3 regions of the Labrys neptuniae genome follow, and region 3 is predicted to be linked to each of the others. Evidence: predicted binding sites of a transcription regulator. Region 3 holds the regulator's gene; each other region holds the start of a gene.

Region 1 (5,451 bases), on a different contig from region 3:
TGCTGTCGGAGACTCATGAGCAATGGAGAGCGCGTACGGGCCATGCCATTCTCGAGCGTTACGGCATGACCGAAACCAACATGATCACCTCCAACCCCTATGACGGCGCGCGCGTGGCCGGCGCCGTCGGCATGCCCTTGCCGGGTATCTCCCTGCGCATCGTGAAGCCCGAGACGGGCGAGGCCTTGCCGCAGGGCGAGATCGGCATGATCGAGGTGAAGGGCCCCAATGTGTTCAAGGGCTATTGGCGCATGCCGGAAAAGACCAGGTCCGAGTTTCGGCCGGATGGTTTCTTCATCACCGGCGATCTCGGCAAGATCGACGCCGATGGTTATGTCCATATTGTCGGGCGCGGCAAGGATCTGGTGATTACAGGTGGCTACAACGTCTATCCCAAGGAAGTGGAGACGGAGATCGACGGCATTCCCGGCGTGTTCGAAAGCGCCGTCATCGGCGTGCCGCATGCCGATTTCGGCGAGGGGGTGACGGCGGTCGTGGTGCGCAAGCCCGGCGCCACGGTGGAGGAGCGGACGATCCTCCAGACCCTGGAGGGGCGCCTTGCCAAGTTCAAGCAGCCCAAGCGCGTGCTCTTCGTCGACGAGTTGCCGCGTAACACCATGGGCAAGGTCCAGAAGAACGTGCTGCAGACGACCTACAAGGATCTTTACGTGCGGGGATGAGTATGGTGGCCTTCTCCCCCTGCGGGTATCGTCAACTCTCTTGAGTTGACTAGAGGTCCCGGCAGGGGAATGAGGGGAGAAGCATGACCTTCCAAGACATGCGCCAACACCCCTCATCCGCCCCCACGTTCTTTACTTGAACGCGTGGTCCTTATGGGACCACGCTACGGCACCTTCTCCCGCAAGGGGAGAAGGTTTTCGGCCTCAACCCAGCTTCGGCTCGAGCTGCGTCGACCACAATGCCGCATCGGCGGCGTCGCGCAGGGTGACGGTCATCACCCGCGTGTCGGCGGCGATGGCGACATGGCCGAAGAATTGCAGGCCGGCCGCGGGCGACAGGTTCTGCTGGCCGCCTTCCGGTGCCTTCACATATTTGAGCTCGGGCCCGAAGGTCATGTCGAGGTCGTTGGGGCCGAACGTGCCCGAATGGAGCGGACCGGAGACGAATTCCCAGAAGGGGTCGAAATCCTGGAACGCCGCCTTGTCCGGGTTGTAGTAATGGGCGGCGGTGTAGTGGACGTCGGCCGTCAGCCACACCGTGTTCTTGACGCCGGCCGCCCTGATGAAGCGCAGGAGATCGGCGAATTCGAGCTCGCGGCCGAGCGGCTTGCCATTGTCGTTGTTCGAGACGGCCTCGAAGCCCTTCTTCTGTTCGGCCTTGTCCCACACCACCAGAGCCAGCGGCATGTCGGCGGCGATCACCTTCCAGGTCGCCTTGGAGTTGGCGAGCTCACGCTTGAGCCAAGCAAGCTGCTCGGCGCCGAGGAAGGCCGCTTCCCCGCCTTCGGTGGTCTGCAGATTGGCGCCGTTCGGGCCGCGATAGGTACGCATGTCGAGCATGAAGACGTCGAGCAGCGGGCCGTATGGGATCTTGCGATAGACCCGGCGCGGCTCGGCCAGCGTGGTGGCGATCGGCATATATTCGTGGAAGGCCTGTGCGGCGCGCGCCGCCAGGGCCGCAATCGACTTTTCCTTGTAGCGATCGTCGCTGAGCAGGTCCTTGGAGGACGACCAGTTGTTGGTCACCTCATGGTCGTCCCACTGGGTGATGACCGGAACCTGCTGGTAGAGAGCGCGGAAGTTCTTGTCCATGAGGTTGTATTTGTACTGTCCGCGATATTCGTCGAGAGTCTCGGCGACCTTGGACTTTTCCGGCGTGACGATGTTCTTCCAGACGGTGCCGTCCGGCAGCTTCACCTCGGGCTTGATCACGCCGTCAGCATAGATGTTGTCGCCCGAATGGATGAAGAAATCCGGATTGTGCTTGAGCATGGCCGAATAGATCTTCATGCCGCCGCGGTCGGCATCGATGCCCCAGCCCTGGCCGGCCGTGTCGCCGGACCAGACGAAGGAGACGTCACGCAGTCCGGCCGGGGCCGAACGCAGGTGCCCAGTGACCACTTCGCTCTCGACGCTGGTATGGGCGAGATCCTGGAAGCGCACGCGGTAGAAGATCTCCTGATCGGCCGGCAAGCCTTCGGCCAGGATCTTCACGGTGTAGTCGGTCTCGGGCGAGGCGGTCACCGTCGGCAGCCGGTTCACCGTCTTGAAGCTCTCGGTCGTCGACCATTCGAAGATCGCATTGGCCGGGCGGTCCGTGCGCGACCACAGCACCGCCCTGTCGCCGGCGACGTCGCCCGACTGCAGGCCGGCCGTAACTTCGGGGCGGTCGGCGGCGCGGGACAGGCCCGGCATGGCGAACGTGCCCGTGGCCCCGAGCAGGCCGGTTGCGGCTGTTGCGGTAAGGAAGCGGCGGCGGGACAGAGGTCTTTCGATGAAGCGCATGGCGACTCTCCAGCTTGAAATGCGCTCCTTCTTGGCCATCGACATGACAGTGGCATGTCAAATGGTTGGAGGAATTATAAAGAGGGTTGTCGGCATCGAACGTTCCCACGCTTTCACCAGACGGATTCATGAGTCAGGCGGTCGGTGATGTGGCATAGGAAAGGTCGGCATTCGTCCAGTGAATCGGGGAATCGATGGTTGCTTCGAGCTGTTTCGGCGTTTGGCACAAGACCGTTAGAGCGACCCTGCTAGCCGGTATGATGCTGGCCATCGGTTTGCCGGGGAAGCCGGCCGTCGCCGGGCCTGCGACAGATGGCGGTGCCAGGGAGATCACCGACGCCTTGGGCCGCAATCTCGGCAAGGTCTGGATCGACAAGGGCGTCATCAGCGTGAAACCCGATGGCGAGGGCTACGATCTCGCACTCGACATCGGTAGTGCCAAGCTCGGCCTGCCCGGCGATGGGATGACATTCAGCCTGAAGCCTTTCACCCTCCGGCTCACGCCGAAGGGAGAGCGACGCTTTGCCTTCGAACTTCCCAAATCCACACTCGAGCTGACTTGCAGGAACCCAGCCTTGTTTTTCAGCGAAGAAGGATCGCGTCGCTTGGTGAACTGTTCCGGTGAAGGCTTGCTCGATCTGGATGCCTTCCTGGTTTCGGAGGGCAATCTTCAATGCGAAAGCAGCACCGCCTCCAACTCCGTCGGTGTCTTTGGAGGGGAGGGCAAGACAGGGCTCATCAGTCTCAAGTTGGCCGGCACGGCGGTGGCGGACGGCAACATCGATGGCCGGATATCCTATGAGGTATCGAGTTTTGTCGAAACCTTCGGCGCCAGGATTGGCGATGCCTTGCCGACGTCGCTGCCGAAACCGGAGATGACCACCAAAGTCGACGGAATTCGTCACGATTTTTCCGTTTCGGGCCTGAGGAAGACTGGATTGACGACAGCCTTTGCTTTTCTATCCGATCGGTTTCTCCGCGGGCCTGGCACTGCAACGCGCGCGGAGATTGAGGCGCTCGCCAAGGGCGTCATGCCGCTTTGGAGCAATGCCTCGCTGAAGTCGCACTATGAGAATCTGAGTTGGGGCACGCCTCGTGGGCCGATCAAGTTCGCCGTCATCGACGCAGCCATGAAGAATGAGGGCCTGGTCGAGCATACCGACCTGGATGGGACCTTAAGTGTTTCCGGCATGCAGGTACCCGGAACCGTGCTACCCAGTTGGGCCGCCATCCTGGTGCCGGAGAAGATCACGCTCGATACCAGGTTGAAAGATCTCGATCTGGAAAGCCTTGTCGATGGCGCGATCGAGGTGGCTACCAGGGGCGGCTCGCCGGTGCCAGGGGAAATGCATGCTCTTTTGTTGCGTGTCTTCAGCAATAATCGGGCGACACTCGCATTTGATGCGACGGCAACGGCCTCGGGCTACGACATCAAGGGGCAGGGGATGACGTCGATATTCCCCTCGCAAGGAGGGAAGGCTATCATTTCGGCTGCGGGTGTCGATGCCATAGACGCAGTTCTCGCCAAGGCGGCTGTTTCCGATCCCATGTCCCGGCGCGCTGCATTGGGGGGCGCCTTCCTCAAGGGCCTGGCAAAGACGGGGTCCGATGGCCGGTTGATCTGGAATGTCGAGTTCGAGAGGCAGATGAGCAAGATCACGGTGAACGGCCAGTCCTTTGGGCCCGGGACGCGCCAGTAGCAACGCTGTCTGGTGATTCAAACACATAGCTTGCAGCAAAATTTCACAGGCAGCACGCTTTCACCTGTGGCACAAAGCGTTGGGAGATTTGGCGGAAACGTCAAGAATCGCAAAGACACGCCGAACCAGAGAGCTGGAGCAAAGTAGAGTTTCCGTCCAAATGGCTTTGCTCCAGGGGACGAAATCTTTCACATGGCAGACCGGGTATTTTATGATTTTCCTGAAGAAATCTGAGCGTAAATACGGTGTTCGGCGCCGGGTCATTCTGGCCAGCGTGGCGCTTGTCGCGCAGGCCTCCTCACAGGCCCTGGCCGAACCCGCCACCGAGCAAGGCGCCAAGGCGATCCGCGACGAGATCGCCCGCTATCTCGGCCCGAAAGTGTTCGAGAAGGGTATCGTCACGGTCAAACCCAATTTCGAGAGCTATGATCTCACCTATGATGTCAGCAGCAGCAAGCTCGGCTTGCCTGCAGATGGCGCCCAATTCAGCTTCGGCCCGTTTACCGCCCGCCTGATCCCCCAGGGGGACGGTAAATATGCTTTTGAGCAGAACAGTCCTGCGCTCGATATGGTCTACAAATCGGGCAAGGCCGGACCGCAGAGCGAACTGGTCCAGCGCTTGAAGAATTGTACCGGAAAGGGCGTCTATGACCCCAAGGCCGAGCAATTCACCGAACAGGCCATGCGTTGCGAGTCCGCCGCCCTGACGATGCGTTCGCCGCTCGAGGACATCGACGCCACCGTCGGCAAGATCGATTTCACCATCACCGGCAAAACGGGGGAGGCCGGCACGACGGATCTGAACGTGACGGGCGACCTGCTGGACCTCGTCGAGACGGTCACCGTCAAGGATCCCGCCAATCCGGCGCCGCCGATGGTGCTGCGCGCGGATCGCGTGCACGAGACTTTCGTGGCCAATGGCTCCAGCGGCGCGCAATTCATGCAGGCCCTGGCCTATTTCGCGGCCCGCAAGGTGGGGGACAATGGCAAGGCGGCCCAGGAGCAGGCGCGGGCCAAGCTGAAGGCCGTGCTGCCGCTGTGGAAGACACTGTCCGCGCAGATCCGCTATGACAACATGACGGTGGGGACGCCCAAGGGCATCATCAGGATTGCCACGGTGGATACCAACCTCGCTTCGAACGGTCTGGTGAAGACGGGCAATGTCGGCCTGAATCTGGCCATGAGCGGCCTTGCCCTGCCGGATGGCATGCTGCCCGACTGGGCCAAGTCTCTGGTGCCGGAAAAGGCGACGCTCGATTTCAACCTGACCGGGCTCGATCTCGAGA
Region 2 (5,451 bases), on a different contig from region 3:
GGCCCCCTGGAAAGTTCGAACCTTCGCCCCACCGGCCGGCAGGAGCTGGAGCTGGGCGTGGCAACTCCAGACACCCGGCGCGAGGGAGAATGTGCCGATGTCCCGGACAGCTCCGTTGGTCATGTCGACTGATGGCGGCGATGTCTGCACGAGTTCGCCGGCGAGGCCTTGATAAAGGGCCGATTGGGCGTCCGAACCGGCCCACGAGAATGCATTGGGGGGCGGTGGTCCGGGCTTGAAGAACTCGGTGAAGAGGTTGCCGGCGACCACCACCCCGCTGGTGCTAGGGTCCTTGACGATCAGGGCGGTCGAGGTCTTCAAGCCCCGATATTCGATCTTGTTGTTGCGGATTTGCACATCCGATGCGCCGGCTCCATTCGGAATGCCGCAGGAGGCAGCGGTGACGTTGATAAGGGAGCGAACCTCGAGGGGTTGGGCATTGTTGGAAATCCAGGCTCCTTCGAGGCGTACCGTGGAGGCCCTGCAAAAGTTGAAGAAGTTCTTGCCGGCTGGTGTCCAGGATCCCGTGGCCGGGTGGATCAGCCAATTGCCACCTTTTATGGACAGATGAGAGACCTGTCTTGCATCGACATGGCCCTCATAGGCGTCGCAGGAGAAATTGTCCGCCACATATTGGAGGGGAGAGTAGCCCTTGTAGTCGGAATCGATCTGAATGCAGGTGCCGACTTCCCCGGCGGCCGAATTGATCAGGCTTTGATCCTCGAGCCCCAGCATCTTCGGGGGATTGGTCGACTGAAAGCGATAGCCGATCCGGTAATATTGCGTCAGCGTGTTCTGGATACGATTGACGAAGGTGTTCGTCCCGCGAAACCAGATACCGGTTCCTGTGTTGGCCAGACCTTTGCGCGATGGTCCGGCAGTGATCATACCGCCCTCGATCATGGTACCTGCCGAGTTGACCAGGACCATGCCGGTGTTGAAATTCTCGAGAGCGAAGTTGGAATAGGTCCCGTTGACGCGGGGCGTAAACCTGGCGTTAATTCCAATGGTGCTCGTGGAGGCGGTGTCGCTGGACTGGAACTTGATGCCGTGCAGCTCCAGCTTGTCGCCCTTCGGGGGCCCCGTCCGGCAGTGATCCCAGCCATTGCTGGCGCCGAAGCGAAATACGGTGAGTTCCGGTCCGGCCCCCTCGAAGCGAATGCTCTGGCCGCAAGCAGAGATGATCGGCGTGGAGAAACGGGCGGTCAGAGGTCCTAGGCGAAACTTCAGGGCGCTGGTTTTCGTCTGAATCAGCGTATTGATGACGACGCCGTCGATCTCGTCGGAAAGGGCGCGTGCGGCCGGGAGTATCACCTGCCATTGCACCAGGGACCAGCCTGCGGTGTTGCGGCCGTTGAGAGTGGTGATGCTGGATAGGGGATGGCTCTCTCCGTCACCGCGAAAACCATAAGATCGGAGGACGCGCTCGTCGATATCACCTTGGTTGCGCAGATTGGACGGAAGCTCGAAAGCACCCGTCGTCGGATTGATGCAACCGATGAGGGAGCCACCATTTCCACCCGGATTGCTGGAATCTTGCACCGAGACACATTCGGAAGTGCTGGATCGACCGGTCTGAAGCGTCGCGGAGGCATCGATCTGGGCTACGACATGCGTCGGTCGGGAGAGCAAGCCGGCCAGGATCATCATGGGAACAACTGCGGGCCTGGACATGCCGGATTTGCTCCTGGGGCGGACGGATCGCTTCGTCCGTTTGGAATGAGAGGCTCGATGGCCGCACGGAAGATGCCTCATGCTGTCCGCCCGGGTCCAGTTCATTGAGCAGCCAGCGACGGTTCCACAGGCGACGGGGCGAAGTTTTGCGAATTTTCCCCAGCGCGGCCATTTTATGTGACAGCATTGTCATATAGGCGGCCTAAGCAGGCTTCCCCATGGCGGACGGCGATTCCGACCGGCGGGATGGGGAACGGCAGCCCGGGACATAGCGAGCGGCATTGACGACCATGACCAGCACGGCACAGACGGTGGAGAGCGCGATGCAAGGCGATGAGATGCGGGAGGCGGCACGTGACGTGGCTCCCTCTCAAGACTCGATCGCGCTGCGCGTCAGCCCGGATCGCTTCATCAATCGCGAGATTTCCTGGCTGCAATTCAATCGCCGCGTGCTGGAAGAGGCGTCCAACAAGAGCCATCCCCTGCTCGAGCAGTTGCGATTCCTGTCGATCTCGGCCAGCAATCTCGACGAGTTCTTCATGGTGCGCGTCGCCGGCCTGATCGGCCAGGTGCGCGAAGACGTCACGGCGCGCAGTCCCGACGGCCTGTCGCCGGCCGAACAGCTCGTCAAGATCGGCGAGGCCGTGTCCAAGCTCGCCACCGACCAGCAGAAACGCTGGACCGAATTGCGCGACGACCTGCTGCTCGAGGGCATCGTGATCACCGAGCCGCGCGACCTTTCCAAGGCCGAACGCGCGTGGCTGGACGATTATTTCCTCAGCTACATCTTCCCGATCCTCACCCCGCTCGCCGTCGATCCGGCCCACCCGTTCCCGTTCATTCCCAATCTCGGCTTCACCATCGCCCTGCAGCTCAAGCGCATGAGCGACGGGCGCATGCTGAACGCCCTGATCCGTGCGCCCCACAAGGTCGAGCGCTTCATCCGCCTGCCGGACTTCGCCGAAACCGGGGCGGCCCGCTACATCACGCTGGAAAATCTGGCGGTGCTGTTCATCGCCAAACTGTTCCCCGGCTATACCGTGAAGGGGCAGGGCTCCTTCCGGGTCATCCGCGATTCCGATCTCGAAGTCGAGGAAGAGGCGGAAGACCTGGTGCTGCTGTTCGAGACGGCGCTCAAGCAGCGCCGGCGCGGCGTGGTGATCCGCCTCGAGATCGAGGCCGGCATGCCCGACAGCATCCGCCAATTCGTGACAGAGGAACTCGACGTCGCCGACGACGCGGTATTTCGCGTCGAGGGCATGCTCGCCCTCAACGAATTGTCGCAACTCGTCGGGCTCGATCGTCCGGACCTCAAATTCAAGCCCTATTCGCCGCGCTCGCCTGAGCGTATCCGCGATCACGGGGCCGATGCCTTCGCCGCCATCCGGCAGAAGGACATCCTGGTGCACCACCCCTACGAATCTTTCGATGTCGTGGTGCAGTTCCTCAACCAGGCAGCGCGCGACCCGAACGTGGTCGCCATCAAGCAGACGCTGTACAGAACCTCCTCCAACAGTCCGATCGTCAAGGCGTTGGCCGAGGCCGCCGAGGCCGGAAAATCGGTCACGGCGCTGGTGGAACTGAAGGCACGCTTCGACGAGGAAGCCAACATACGCTGGGCCCGCGATCTCGAACGCGCCGGCGTGCAGGTGGTATTCGGCTTCATCGAGCTGAAGACCCACGCCAAGCTCTCGCTGGTGGTGCGGCGCGAGATGGGCCAGCTCGTTTCCTATTGCCATGTCGGCACCGGCAACTACCATCCCATCACCGCGCGGATCTACACGGATCTGTCCTTCTTCACCGCCGATCCTGTGATCGCGCGCGACGTCTCGCGCATCTTCAACTTCATCACAGGCTATGCCGAGCCGGCGGCGCTGGAGCGCATGGCGGTTTCGCCCGTCTCGCTCAAGCAGCGCATCCTCGACCACATCAATGCCGAGATCGAGCACGCCAAGGCTGGCCGGCCGGGCGCTATCTGGTGCAAATGCAACTCGCTGGTCGACACCATGATCATCGATGCGCTCTATGCAGCAAGCCAGGCGGGTGTGCAGGTCGATCTGGTGGTGCGCGGCATCTGCTGCCTCAGGCCGGGCGTTCCCGGCCTGTCGGAGAACATCCGCGTCAAGTCGATCGTTGGCCGCTTCCTCGAGCATGGCCGCATCTATGCGTTCGGCAATGGCCATGGCCTGCCGCACCAGAAGGCGGCCGTCTACATCTCCTCGGCCGATCTGATGGAACGCAATCTCGACCGCCGCGTCGAAGCGCTCTGCCCCATCCTCAACCCGACGGTGCACGAGCAGGTGCTCGATCAGATCATGATCGCCAATCTTATCGACAATCAACAGAGCTGGAGCATCTTGCCCGACGGAACTGCGGAACGCATAGTCCCGCAGCCCGACGAAGAGCCCTTCAACGCCCACAAATATTTCATGACCAATCCCAGCCTATCGGGACGAGGCAAATCTCTTGAACACAACTCTCCCCGAACGCTCCTCAGCCGCAGACGCTGACACGCTGCCCCATGTCCAGGCCGCCGACCTGGCGGGGCCGAGCCCGGGACAGCCCGGTTTCGCGCAGGGGCGCATCTGCCAGGGACCGCCGATCGCGACGATCGACATTGGCTCGAACTCGGTTCGTCTGGTGGTCTATGAGGGGCTGACGCGCGCGCCGACGGCCGTCTTCAACGAGAAGGTGCTGTGCGGCCTCGGCCGTGGCGTGATGACCACCAAGCGCCTCGATCCCGCAGCCGTCGCCAAGGCCTATGCGGCGCTCATCCGCTTCCGCGCCCTATGCGACACCATGGGCGTGAAGGACCTCTACGTCCTGGCGACGGCGGCGGCGCGCGATGCCGAGGACGGCGAGGAGTTCATCGCCCGCGCCACGGCGATCTGCCGCTCGGAGATCGAGGTCCTGTCGGGCAAGCGGGAAGCGCGCCTGTCGGCCTATGGCGTGATCTCGGGGTTCCATATGCCGGACGGCGTGGTCGGCGATATGGGTGGTGGTTCGCTCGAACTGATCGAGGTGCACGGCCATCGCGCCGGAGCGGGCATGACGACACCGCTCGGCGGGCTTGCCTTGCAGGATACGTCCGGCCAGTCGGTGCGCAAGGCGTCGAAGATCGCCCAGGAAAAGCTCGCCAAGGCGGATCCGCTGAAACATCTGAAGGACCGCACCTTCTATGCGGTCGGCGGTACCTGGCGTTCGCTTGCCAAGCTGCACATGATGCAGCTCGGCTATCCCCTGCACATCATGCATGGCTACAGCGTGCCGGCGCGGGAGATGCTCGATTTCTGCAAGCTGATCATGCGGGTCGACAACACCACTTTGATCGGCAAGGACACGGTTTCGACCGGGCGCCTGCCGCTGCTCGCCTATGGCGCGGCGGTGATGAGCGAGGTCATCAAGGCCGGCAAGCCGCGCGATGTGGTGATCTCGGCCCAGGGCGTGCGTGAAGGCCTGCTCTATTCGCTGCTCGACGAGGAGAGCCGCAAGCTCGATCCCCTGATCACCGCGGCCAGCGAACTCAACATCCTGCGTTCGCGCTCGCCGCGGCACGGCGAGGAACTGGTGCGCTGGGGCGACCGCTTCATGGCATCGACCCACCTCGACGAGACGGCCGACGAGAAACGCCAGCGCCATGCGGCCTGCCTGGTGGCCGATATCGGCTGGCGCGCCCACCCCGATTATCGCGGCGAGCAGAGCCTCAACATCATCGCCCACGCCGCCTTTGTCGGCGTCGATCATCGTGGCCGCGCCTATATGGCGGTAGCGAACTAT
Region 3 (5,451 bases):
TGGTCGTGCGCACCACCGAGGACATGCTGGCGCTGGTGCCGATCAGCCTGCGTGAAGCCGCCTTTGCCCTGGGATCGCCGATGTGGAAGGTCATCACCTTCGTGACCTGGCGCTCGGCTCGCACCGGTATCGTTACCGGCATCCTGCTGGCCCTGGCCCGCGCCGCCGGCGAGACCGCACCGCTGCTGCTCACGGCCTTCGGCAATTCCAACTGGTCGCTCAATCTCGGCAATGCCTTTGCCAGCTTGCCGGCTGCCATCTACCAGCTCGCGCCCTACCCCGATCCCAAGGCCGTCTCGGTGGCCTGGAGCGGCGCCCTCCTCATCACCGCCGGCGTGTTGGCGCTCAATATCCTGACCCGCTTCGTGCTCGCTCCCAAGAAATGAGTGCTCCCATGTCCGCTACCCCCCAAGCCTCCATCGCGGTTGCCGAACGCCCCCTCGCCGATCCAGCCGCCGCCGTGAAGCTCAAGGTCGAGAATCTCGACTTCTATTATGGCGAGAAGCATGCGCTCAAGGCCATCAATCTCGACATGATCGACCGGCAGGTCACCGCCATGATCGGTCCCTCCGGCTGCGGCAAGTCGACCCTGCTGCGCGTGCTCAACCGCATGTACGACCTCTATCCGGGGCAGACCGCCAAGGGCCGCGTGCTGCTCGACGGCCAGAACGTCATCGGCAAGGAGATCGACCCGGCGGTGCTGCGCGCCCGCATCGGCATGGTGTTCCAGAAGCCCACGCCCTTCCCGATGTCGATCTACGACAACATCGCCTTCGGCGTGCGGCTGCATGAATCCATCTCCAAGGCGGAGATGGACCAGCGTGTCGAATGGTGCCTGACCAAGGCCGCCTTGTGGAACGAGGTCAAGGACCGCCTGCACGCTTCAGCCCTAGGCATGTCCGGCGGCCAGCAGCAGCGCCTGTGCATCGCCCGCACCATCGCGGTGAAGCCCGAAGTCGTCCTGCTGGACGAGCCGACCTCCGCGCTCGATCCGATCTCGACCGCCAAGATCGAGGAATTGATCGACGAATTGAAGCGGGACTTCACCATCGTCATCGTCACGCACAATATGCAGCAGGCGGCGCGCTGCGCGGATGTGACGGCCTTCTTCTATCTGGGCGACCTCATCGAAGTCGGCCAGACCAACAAGATGTTCACCACCCCGAACGACAGCCGTACGCAGGATTACATCACCGGCCGCTTCGGCTGATCCCTCGGCCAGCGTCGAATTCATTTGGAGGCGGCATGTCCGACCATATCGTTACATCCTTCGACCAGGAACTGCGCGAGCTGCGCAACATGATCGCCGAAATGGGTGGCTATGCCGAGAAGAGCGTAGCCGACAGCGTCGAAGCCCTGCTCAAGCGCGACACCCAGCGCGCCAAGGCGGTGATCGATCTCGACGCCGCGATCGACAAGCTGCAGCGCCAGGTCGAGGACAGGGCCATCCTGATCATCGCCAAGCGCCAGCCGCTGGCCCTCGACCTGCGCGAGATCGTCTCGGCCCTGCGGGTGGCCAATGACCTCGAGCGGATCGGCGACCTCGGCAAGAATGTCGCCAAGCGCGTGGTGGCCATCCACAGTCACGCCCAGCCGGCCCAGCTCTTCGGCGGTTTCGACCACATGGCCGACCTGGTACTCGAGCAGCTCAAGCAGGTGCTCGACGCCTTCGCCCAGCGCAATGTCGAGGAAGCCCTCTCGGTCTGGCGCTCGGACGGCGAGATCGATGCGATGTATACCTCGCTGTTCCGCGAATTGCTGACCTACATGATGGAAGATCCGCGCAATATCGGCTTCTGCACCCATCTGCTGTTCTGCGCCAAGAACATCGAGCGCATCGGTGACCACGCCACCAACATCGCCGAGACGGTCCACTATCTCGTGACCGGTGAATCGCCGGCCGGAGAGCGGCCCAAGGCGGACAACAGCACCGATCTCGTCGACCTTCCTGTGCCGGCTAAATAACAAGGGATAGGCCATGCCTCCCAAGGTTCTGATCGTCGAGGACGAAGAAGCGCTGACCCTGCTGCTGCGCTACAATCTCGAAGCCGAAGGCTATGAGGTGGATAGTGTCGCACGCGGAGACGACGCCGAGATCCGCTTGCGCGAAAGCGTGCCGGACCTGGTTCTGCTCGACTGGATGTTGCCGGGCCTGTCCGGCATCGAATTGTGCCGGCGCATTCGCATGCGGCCGGAAACCGAGCGCCTGCCGGTGATCATGCTCACGGCGCGCGGCGAGGAAACCGAACGCGTGCGGGGTCTGGCCACCGGCGCCGACGACTATGTCGTCAAGCCCTTCTCCGTGCCCGAGCTCTCGGCCCGCGTGCGTGCCCTGCTGCGCCGGGCCAAGCCCGATCACGTCGCCTCCCTGCTCAAGGCCGGCGACATCTCTCTCGACCGCGAGACCAAGCGCGTCCATCGCGGCAATCGCGAGATCCGCCTCGGCCCGACCGAATTCCGCCTGCTCGAATTCCTGATGCAGGCACCGGGACGCGTCTTCGCGCGCGAGCAGTTGCTCGACAGCGTCTGGGGCCGCGACGTCTATATCGACGAGCGCACGGTCGACGTGCATGTCGGCCGCCTGCGCAAGGCGATGAACCGCACGCGCGAGATCGATCCGATCCGCACCGTGCGCGGTGCCGGCTATTCCTTCGACGAGACCTTCGCCAAGCAATCCTGAGCGCGTTTCGCGGGCATTGCCCGCTCGCTCCGCTTCGCCAAGGCTGCGTTGCGCCCTCACCACGCTCCTACGGGGAGAGGGTTAGGGGTTGCGCGACGTAGAGAGCAAGAGTGGGCGACGATATCCGCCCTCCTCCCTCGCTGCGCAGTCACGCTGCCAAATCCGCCAGGCGTGCCTGCAGATAGCGGCGGATGGCCGGATCGCTCTCCAGGCCGATCGCCCGCAAATAGGCATTGCGGGCCTCCTCCGGTCTGGCGGCCCGCACCAGCAAGTCCGCACGCGCGGCCCAATAGGGCTGGTAATCGACGATGCGTCCGTCACCGGCGACCTCGTCAAGTGCAGCCAGACCAGCCTGCGGCCCCATGAGGCGGGCGAGCGCCACGGCCCGGTTGATGGCGGCCACTGGAGAAGCTGTCAGCAGAACCAAGGCTTCATACAATGTGACGATCGCGGCCCAGTCCGTCGTCGCGCAGATGCGTCGATGGGCATGGGCCGATTGCAGCGCGGCTTCCAGCTGATAGCGGCCGATCTGGCGCACCTGGCCGGCCCGGGCAAGCAAGGCCTCGGCCTCCTCGATCAGCCCCGCATCCCAGAGCGCGGTGTCCTGCTGCTCCAGCGGAATATAATCGCCATCCTGGCCGCGGCGCGCCGCCCGCCGCGCTTCGGCGTGCAGCATCAGGGCCAGCAGTCCGAGCACTTCGGGCTCGCCGGGCAGGAGCGAGGCCAGCAGCCGGCCGAGCCAGATCCCCTCCGTCGACAGATTGCGCTCGCGGGCATGAGCCCCTTCCGGATCGGCCCAGCCTTCGGCATAGACGGCATAAACGGCCTCCAGCACCGCGTCGAGACGGCCGGGCAACTCGTCGGGCTCCGGGATGCGGAAAGGGATGCCGGCTTGCTTGATCTTAGCCTTGGCCCGCACCAGCCTCTGGCTCATCGCCACGGGCGAGACCAGGAAGGCGCTGGCGATCGCGCCGGCATCGAACCCCAATATCACCTGCAGGATCAGGGGAGCACGTACGGTGGCATCGAGGGAGGGATGGGCGCAGGCGAACATCAGGCGCAGGCGCTCATCGGGCACGGCATGCCGCTCGCCCTGCCCCGAGGCGAGGGCCTCGACATGGCGGCTGACCTCGTCCGCCTTTTCGCCGCGCAGCCTGGCGCGGCGGGCCGCATCGATCTGGCGGCGCCGGGCCGCGGTCAGCAGCCAGGCTTCGGGATTGACGGGCACGCCGCCCGCCGGCCAATGTTCCATGGCCGCAGCAAAGGCGTCGGCCAGGGCATCCTCGGCCCCCGCAATGTCGCCCGAGCGCGCCGCGAGAAGAGCGACGAGCCGGCCATAGCTGCGTCGCGCCACGATTTCGGCAAGCTCGGCTGCGGGGGCTGAAGACACCGGCTCGGGCCGTTCGCTCAATAGTCCTTCGGGTCCCATATCGGCCGGACCTCGATGGTCCCGATGGCGGCGCTCGGGCAGCGCGCCGCCCAGCCGATCGCGGCATCCAGGTCCGGCACGTCGATGATATAGAAGCCGCCGAGCTGCTCGCGTGTGTCGGCGAAGGGCCCGTTGAGCACCTGGGTCTTGCCGTCGGCGATGCGCACGGTGGTGGCCGAAGCCGTCGGGCGCAGGCGGCTCCAGGGGCCGAGGGCACCGGCCGACTGGAGCGCCTGCGTATAGGCCTGATAGGCCGCTAGGATCTGCTGCTTGTTGGCGGGATCCGCCTTCAGCATGGCTTCTTCGCTGCTGTAGATCAGAATTGCGAACTGCATGGGTTCCTCCTGTCTCCGCCGGCGCATGATGCGCCGGCATGACAATGACGCGCCATCCCGTTCGCTTTCGACAGCGACAGGAAAATTATGCGCTCGCCTTGGTGAGCTGCTCGATCTCGGCCGAACCAAGATTGAGCTCGGTCGCCTTGATCAGGTCGGAGAGCTGCTCGACGCTGGTGGCGCTGGCGATCGGAGCGACGATACCGGGCCTTGCAATCAGCCAGGCAATGGCGACTTGGGCGGGCGTGGCGTTCTTGGCCTCGGCCACCGCGTCCAGGGCGGCGAGGATGCGCAGGCCACGCTCGTTGAGGTAGGTGCCCATGTCGCCGCCACGCGCATTGCTCTTGGCGAAATCGGCTTCGCTGCGATATTTGCCGGACAGGAAGCCCTTGGCCAGTGAGAAATAGCTGGTCACGCCAATCTCGTTCTTGAGACAGAAAGCCTCGAGCTCGCGCTCATAACCGGAGCGATCATAGAGATTATATTGCGTCTGCAGGTTCTCGAAACGCGGCCACATCTCCTTGGTGCTGATCGCCAGCGCCTTGAACATGGTATTGGCGCTATGATTGGAATTACCGATCACCCGCACCTTGCCGTCCTTGACCAGCTCGGCATAGATGCCCAGCGTTTCCTCGAGTTCGACCTCCGGATCCTCCCAATGGGAGAGATAGAGGTCGATATAGTCGGTCTGCAGGCGCTTGAGCGAGTCCTCCACCGCCTGGACGATGTAGTCGCGCGACAGGCCCTTCTTGCCCGGCCCCATTTCCGAGCCGACCTTGGTGGTGAGCACGATGTCGGCGCGATTGCCGCGAGCCTTCATCCACTTGCCGATGATGACCTCGGATTCGCCGCCCTGATTGCCGGGAACCCAGGATGAATAGACATCGGCAGTGTCGATCAGGTTGAAACCACCCCCGACGAAAGCATCGAGGACGGCGAAGGAGGCTTTCTCATCCGCGCTCCAGCCAAAGACATTGCCACCCAGGCCAAGCGGAGCAACCGACAGA

Evidence for each region. The regulator PhoB, encoded in region 3, activates phosphate uptake and scavenging genes when phosphate is short. The targets are predictions, from matches to a motif close to TGTCATNNANCTGTCAT.
Region 1: ABXS05_RS05080 (alkaline phosphatase D family protein) is a predicted target of PhoB. The motif match lies at 2,509-2,525, and genes of this name have one in related genera.
Region 2: ABXS05_RS00610 (RNA degradosome polyphosphate kinase) is a predicted target of PhoB. The motif match lies at 1,851-1,867, and genes of this name have one in related genera.

Annotation. Positions count from the first base shown of each region.
Region 1 is NZ_JBFNQD010000001.1:1,056,985-1,062,435, reverse strand. Features, by position in the region: gene ABXS05_RS05085 (malonate--CoA ligase) at 1-680, shown strand, start outside; gene ABXS05_RS05080 (alkaline phosphatase D family protein) at 885-2,465, opposite strand; gene ABXS05_RS05075 (hypothetical protein) at 2,723-4,165, shown strand; gene ABXS05_RS05070 (hypothetical protein) at 4,377-5,451, shown strand, end outside.
Region 2 is NZ_JBFNQD010000001.1:132,607-138,057, forward strand. Features, by position in the region: gene ABXS05_RS00605 (hypothetical protein) at 1-1,650, opposite strand, end outside; gene ABXS05_RS00610 (RNA degradosome polyphosphate kinase) at 2,013-4,184, shown strand; gene ABXS05_RS00615 (Ppx/GppA family phosphatase) at 4,213-5,451, shown strand, end outside.
Region 3 is NZ_JBFNQD010000007.1:317,076-322,526, forward strand. Features, by position in the region: gene pstA (phosphate ABC transporter permease PstA) at 1-386, shown strand, start outside; gene pstB (phosphate ABC transporter ATP-binding protein PstB) at 383-1,210, shown strand; gene phoU (phosphate signaling complex protein PhoU) at 1,246-1,965, shown strand; gene phoB (phosphate regulon transcriptional regulator PhoB) at 1,979-2,680, shown strand; gene ABXS05_RS21295 (RNA polymerase sigma factor) at 2,829-4,091, opposite strand; gene ABXS05_RS21300 (YciI family protein) at 4,088-4,444, opposite strand; gene ABXS05_RS21305 (aldo/keto reductase) at 4,530-5,451, opposite strand, start outside.